2 regions of the Diaphorobacter sp. LR2014-1 genome follow, and region 1 is predicted to be linked to the other one. Evidence: predicted binding sites of a transcription regulator. Region 1 holds the regulator's gene; the other holds the start of a gene.
The links. Region 1 encodes NrdR, which represses ribonucleotide reductase genes. Its sites were predicted from a motif close to CACNANATNTNGTG; they were not measured.
Positions count from the first base shown of each region.

Region 2: BV908_RS00800 (ribonucleoside triphosphate reductase) is a predicted target of NrdR. The motif match lies at 1,882-1,895, and genes of this name have one in related genera.

Region 1 covers NZ_MTBE01000009.1:63,545-67,123, forward strand. The annotation lists gene BV908_RS09410 (lytic transglycosylase domain-containing protein) at 1-212, shown strand, start outside; ZMP/ZTP riboswitch at 256-415, shown strand; gene glyA (serine hydroxymethyltransferase) at 450-1,694, shown strand; gene nrdR (transcriptional regulator NrdR) at 1,707-2,156, shown strand; gene aroC (chorismate synthase) at 2,233-3,333, opposite strand; gene BV908_RS09430 (CBS domain-containing protein) at 3,427-3,579, opposite strand, start outside.
Region 2 covers NZ_MTBE01000001.1:166,008-169,586, forward strand. The annotation lists gene BV908_RS00795 (EAL domain-containing protein) at 1-1,614, shown strand, start outside; gene BV908_RS00800 (ribonucleoside triphosphate reductase) at 1,909-3,579, shown strand, end outside.

The sequences.
Region 1 (3,579 bases):
GCGCAGCCAACCTGCCCGACGACGGGGGCTACGCCGCCAAGGTACTGGCGGAGCATTTCCGGCTGCGCCAGGTCGCCAATGGTCGCACGGGCGTTTCTCCCGCCGGCCCCGTGAATCCACCTCTCCTGTCCACCAAGGCTCCTGCCACACCGGAAGCCGCACCTGCAACCCCTGCCACTGGCGAGAAGGTGGCCCTGCTGAGCGGCCTCTGAAGAGCCTACTCTGGCATTGATGAAGGGCGTGCTCAGCTACACTAGCAGGGCACGCAACTGGCGATAGGCGCGGACGTCCCCCGGGGCACCGCCGCTGACGTGGACACCGGCAGGAAACAGCGTTTTTCTGCAAACCACTGGGGAGCGTGCCGCGCGGCAGGCACCAGCCCCGCAGCGATCCGTCGTTCGCCTGGGCAGCCCTTGATTGCCAAGGGACACTTAGTTCATCGGACTGCCATGTACCAACGCAATATTCTTGTCGAACAAACCGATCCCGAGGTGTGGGCCGCCATCCAGGCCGAAGACCGCCGCCAGGAAGAACACATTGAGCTGATCGCCAGCGAGAACTACGCCTCGCCCGCCGTGATGGCCGCTCAGGGCTCGCAGCTCACCAACAAGTACGCCGAAGGCTACCCTGGCAAGCGCTACTACGGCGGCTGCGAGAACGTGGACGTGATCGAGCAGTTGGCCATCGACCGCATCAAGCAACTCTTCGGCGCCGAAGCGGCCAATGTGCAGCCCAACTCGGGTTCGCAGGCCAACCAGGCTGTGCTGATGGCCTTCCTGAAGCCCGGCGACACCATTCTGGGCATGAGCCTGGCCGAGGGCGGCCACCTCACGCACGGCATGCCGCTGAACATGAGCGGCAAGTGGTTCAACGTAGTCTCCTACGGACTGAACGACAAGGAAGAGATCGACTACGACGCGCTGGAAGCCAAGGCCCGCGAGCACAAGCCCAAGCTGATCATCGCCGGCGCCTCCGCCTACGCCCTGCGCATCGACTTCGAGCGCTTCGCGAAGATCGCCAAGGAAGTCGGCGCCATCTTCTGGGTGGACATTGCCCACTATGCCGGTCTGGTCGTCGCGGGCGAGTACCCCAACCCGGTGCCGTTTGCGGACGTGGTGACCTCCACCACGCACAAGAGCCTGCGCGGCCCACGCGGCGGCATCATTCTGATGAAGGCCGAGCACGAGAAGGCCATCAACAGCGCCATCTTCCCCGGCCTGCAGGGCGGCCCGCTGGAGCACGTCATCGCCGCCAAGGCCGTGGCCTTCAAGGAAGCCCTGTCGCCCGAGTTCAAGCAGTATCAGCAGCAGGTGACCAAGAACGCCAAGGTGTTCGCGGAAACGCTGATCCAGCGCGGACTGCGCATCGTGAGCGGTCGCACCGAAAGCCACGTGATGCTGGTGGACCTTCGCGCCAAGGGCATCACCGGCAAGGAGGCCGAGGCAGCCCTGGGCAAGGCCCATATCACGATCAACAAGAACGCGATCCCCAACGATCCCGAAAAGCCGATGGTCACCAGCGGCATTCGCGTGGGCACGCCCGCCATCACGACACGGGGTTTCAAGGAAGAGGAAACGCGCCTCACGGCCAACCTGGTGGCCGACGTGCTGGACAATCCGCATGACGAGGCGAACCTGGAAGCCGTGCGCGCCAAGGTGCACGCGCTGACCAGCCGCTTCCCGGTCTATCGCTGATCGACCGCCGCGATGAAGTGCCCCTTTTGCAGCCATCAGGAGACCCAGGTCGTCGAGACCCGCGTCTCCGAGGACGGGGACTTCATCCGCCGCAGGCGCCAGTGCGGCGCCTGCGACAAGCGCTTCACAACCTACGAACGACCGGAAGTCAACTTCCCCACGGTCGTCAAGAAGGACGGCCGCCGCGTCGAATACGACCGCGAGAAACTGCTGGGATCGTTCAAGCTGGCGCTGCGCAAGCGACCGGTGAGCACAGTGCAGATCGACTCGGCCATCGAGCGCATCGAGGAAAAGCTGCTCAACCTGGGGCAGCGCGAGATTCTGTCCAGCCGCATCGGCGAGCTGGTCATGCGCGAGCTGAAGAAGCTCGACAAGGTGGCCTATGTGCGCTACGCCAGCGTTTACCGCAGCTTCGAGGACATCGACGAGTTCCGCGCGCTGGTGGACGAAGTCCGCAAGTAAGCCGCAGCTCTCCCATTGCTCTTCTATTGATAGCTGGCAGCGCCCACTGGGCGGGCGCTACAGCCGTTTTTGACCATCACCCCAGGCGGACTGCCGGAATCGGAGCCACGGCCTGCACCACGTCGCCGCATTGCGCACGGTGGCGCAGCGCATGGTCCATGATGACCAATGCAAGCAACGCCTCGGCGATCGGCGCGGCGCGGATGCCCACGCAGGGGTCGTGGCGCCCCTTCGTGATCACCTCGGTACTCTGGCCGTGGATGTCGATGGACTCGCGCGGGCTGATGATGGAACTGGTGGGCTTGATGGCCAGCGACACCTCGAGGTCCTGCCCGGTGCTGATGCCGCCCAGCACGCCACCCGCGTTGTTGCTGGCGAAGCCCGTGGGCGTGAGCGAATCGCCGTGCGTGGTGCCACGCTGGGCCACGCTGGCAAAGCCGGCGCCAATCTCCACACCCTTCACGGCGTTCAGGCCCATCATCACATGGGCGATGTCGGCGTCCAGCTTGTCGTACAGCGGCTCGCCCAGCCCCACGGGCACACCGGTAGCTTGCACACGAATGCGCGCGCCGCAGGAGTCGCCGGACTTGCGCAGCGCGTCCATGTAGTCCTCGTAGGCCTGCACGTCGGCCACCGGCGCGAAGAAGGGGTTGTGCGGCACATGCTCCCAGCTCTCGAACGGGATGGGCAGCTCGCCCAGTTGGGTCATGCAGGCACGAAAGCGGGTGCCGTATTTCTCGGCCAGCCATTTCTTGGCCACCGCGCCGGCGGCCACGGTGGGTGCCGTGAGGCGCGCAGACGAGCGGCCGCCACCGCGCGGGTCGCGCAGGCCGTACTTGTGCCAGTAGGCATAGTCGGCATGCCCCGGGCGGAAGCTCTGCGCGATGTTGCCGTAGTCCTTGCTGCGCTGGTCGGTGTTGCGGATCAGCAGCGCGATGGGCGTGCCGGTGGTCTTGCCCTCATATACGCCCGAGAGGATTTCCACCGCATCCGGCTCGTTGCGCTGCGTCACATGGCGGCTGGTGCCGGGGCGGCGGCGGTCCAGGTCGGCCTGAATGTCGGCCTCGGACAGTTCCATGCCGGGCGGGCAGCCGTCGATCACGCAGCCGATGGCGGGGCCATGGGATTCACCAAAGTTGGTGACGCAAAAAAGGGTACCGAGTGTGTTGCCGCTCATAGGAGTGCGATTATCCCCGAGCCACTGTTACTACCAAAAAAATAGCTGCCAGCGCTTGATTGACAAGCGCTGGCAGCTATTTTGATCACCAAATCAGTTGGCCGGCCGCGATTCTTCCTGCGGCCAGTCGCGGATGTAGGCCTTGAGCAGCTTGTTCTCGAAATTCTGGCTGTCCACCACGGCCTTGGCCACGTCGTAGAAGCTGACCACGCCCATCAGCATGCGCTTGTCCATCACGGGCATGTA
Region 2 (3,579 bases), on a different contig from region 1:
GCCAGCATCGTCTACGTCAACAAGGCCTTCAGCGAAGTCAGCGGCTACGGCGCACAAGAGGTGCTGGGCCGCAACCCGCGCGTGCTGCAGTCGGGACTGACGCCCCGGACCACCTATGCCGATATGTGGACCAAGCTACCGCGCGGCCTGCCCTGGCAGGGCGAACTCATCAACCGCCGCAAGAACGGACAGGTCTACACGGAAAACGCCTCGCTTTACCCCGTTCGCGACGTGTTCGGCGAAGTGACGCATTACGTCGCGCACATGGAGGACATCACGCAGCGGCGCGAGGCGGAGGAGCGCATCCGCGCGCTCTCCAACTACGACACGCTGACCGGCTTGCTCAACAAGAAAGCCTTCGACGAACAGTTGACGCAAGCCATCGACCGCGCGGACGCAAGCCACGAACGGGTGTCGGTGCTGTGGTTCGACCTGGACAACTTCAAGCTGGTGAACGAAACCCTGGGCCACGCGGCCGGTGACGAACTGCTGTTGGAGATGGGCAACCGGCTGCGCGCCTGCCTGGCGCCGCACATTCCCGTGGCGCGCTATTCGGGCGACGCTTTCACGGCCATCGTGCCCCTGGCGGACCAGGCGGCGGTGGCGCTGCTGGCGCAGGATGCGCTGGCGCAGCTGCAGACCACACTGCAGATCCACGGCCATGCCGTGTCGGTCAGCGCGTCGGCCGGCATCGCCGTCTACCCCGACGACGCGCGCACCGCCAGCACCTTGGCGTCCGCCGCGGAAGTGGCGATGTACCGCGTCAAGCAGGACGGGCGCAACGGGCTGCGCTTCTTCGCACCCGAGATGCAGGCGCACACGCAGCGTTCGCTGGAGCCGGCCGCCGGCCTCAAGGACGCGGCGCACCGCGGCGAGCTGTTCCTGGTGTTCCAACCCCAGCGCACGCTGGGCAGCGGCGCGCTGGCGGGCGCCGAGGCGCTGCTGCGCTGGCGCCATCCGCGCTGGGGGCTGGTGTCTCCGGCCGAGTTCATCCCAATCGCCGAGCAAAGCGGCTCCATCGTGGCCATCGATTTCTGGGTGGTGGAGCAGGTGGCGCAGCAGTTGCGCGCCTGGGATGCCGCGGGCCTGCCGCCGCTGGTGGTGGCGGTGAACGTATCGGCTGCGCAGTTCGCGCGGCCGCACTTCGTCGAGGAGCTGGTGCGCATCCTGCAGCGCATGGACGTTTCACCCCAGCGCATCGAGGTGGAGCTGACCGAGGCCGTCGCGCTGAAAAACCCGGAACAGGCCGAGACCACCATCCGCCGCCTGCATGAGGTGGGCTTTCGCGTGGCGCTGGACGACTTCGGCACGGGCTATTCCTCCATGAGCTACCTCAAGCGCTACGCCATCGACAAGCTCAAGATCGACCAGTCCTTCGTGCGCGAACTCGCCCACCAGGCCAGCGACCAGGCCATCGTGACGGCCATCGTCAAGATGGCCCACAGCCTGCGCATGGCCACCATTGCCGAAGGCGTGGAGACGGCCGAGCAGGCCGCGTTGCTGCAGGCCTGCGGCTGCGACGAAATGCAAGGCTACTGGTACAGCCGGCCGCTGGAGCCCGCCGCGTTCGAGGCCTTTGTGCGCAATGCGCAGGCTGGCGTCGAGTTGGCCTGACACGCGTCGCGCCGCACGCAACCCGGTTGCTACTGTTTTAATAGCTTACAGCGCTTACCCCTCCAGCGCCAGAAGGCCAAAAGGCGTCAAACCCTCCACGGCGCCCCGATCCCCCGCCCAGCCTCTTGGGTGCGGGCCTGCTGCGGCCCCACCCCGTGGCACGCGGGCCACAAGCCCCGCACCGCACCTCCCCTCTGCACAGGCCCTTTTCTGCCCTGCGGTTTGTGCCTGATCAAACTACCTATAGTGTTTGATAGGTATGGTGAACACTATATGTAGTGTTTAAGGGTTGCCATGACACCACCATCTCCGATCGTCGCCAGCCTGCCGCGCGACGTCATCCAACGCAACGGCGAGCGCACGCCTTTCGATGCTGCGCGCATCCAGTCGGCCATCGCCCGGGCCGGCCAGGCCACGGGCGAGTTCGGCGAGGACGAGGCCCGTCTGCTCACGGCGCAGGCCACCAAGGTGCTGATCCACCGCTTCCATGGCGAGGCACCGACCATCGAGCAGATCCAGGACGTGGTGGAGCAGACGCTGATCGCCGCCAACCATCTGCAGACCGCGCGCGCCTACATGGCCTACCGCCAGCGCCACGCCACCCTGCGCGCCGACCGGCAGACGCTGGTGCATGTGGAAAGCTCCATCAACGAATACCTCACGCGCGCCGATTGGCGCGTGAACGCCAACGCCAACCAGGGCTACTCGCTGGGCGGGCTGATCCTGAACGTGGCAGGCAAGGTGACGGCCAACTACTGGCTCTCGCACGTCTACGCACCCGAGATCGGCGAGGCGCACCGCAATGGCGACATCCACATCCACGACCTCGACATGCTCAGCGGCTACTGCGCGGGCTGGTCGCTGCGCACGCTGCTGCACGAGGGGCTCAACGGCGTGCCGGGCAAGGTGGAGGCGGGGCCGCCGAAGCACATGAGCTCCGCCGTGGGGCAGATCGTGAACTTCCTCGGCACGCTGCAGAACGAGTGGGCGGGTGCGCAGGCGTTCTCGTCGTTCGACACCTACATGGCGCCCTTCGTGCGCAAGGATGGCATGGACTACGCCGCCGTGCGCCAGTGCATCCAGGAGCTGGTCTACAACCTCAACGTGCCCTCGCGCTGGGGCACGCAGACGCCGTTCACCAACCTCACCTTCGACTGGACCTGCCCCGAGGATTTGCGCGAGCAGGTGCCGGTAATCGGCGGCGTGGAGATGCCGTTTTGCTACGGCGAGCTGCAGGCCGAGATGGACGTCATCAACCGCGCCTACATCGACGTGATGACCACGGGCGATGCCAAGGGCCGCGTGTTCACCTTCCCCATCCCCACCTACAACATCACGCCCGACTTCCCGTGGGAGAGTGAGAACGCCGTCGCCCTGTTCGACATGACGGCCAAGTACGGCCTGCCGTACTTCCAGAACTTCATCAACTCGGAGCTGTCGCCCAACATGGTGCGCTCCATGTGCTGCCGCCTGCAGCTGGACCTGCGCGAGCTGCTCAAGCGCGGCAACGGCCTGTTCGGCAGCGCCGAGCAGACCGGCAGCCTGGGCGTGGTCACCGTCAACTGCGCGCGCCTGGGCTATCTGCACGCGGGCGACGAGGCGGCCCTGCTGGCGGCGCTGGACCGCCTGCTGGAACTGGGCAAGCAGAGCCTGGAGGTCAAGCGCAAGCTCATCCAGCGCCTGATGGACCAGGGCCTGTTCCCGTACACCAAGCGCTACCTGGGCACGCTGCGCAACCACTTCAGCACGCTGGGCGTGAACGGCATCAACGAAATGGTGCGCAACTTCACCGGCGGCGCGCACGACATCACCAGCGACTGGGGTCACCAGTTCGCCCTGCGCCTGCTGGACCATGTGCGCGCGCGCATCGTGCAGTTCCAGGAAGAAACCGGCCACCTCTACAACCTGGAAGCCACGCCCGCCGAAGGCACCACCTACCGCTTTGCCAAAGAAGACAAGAAGCGC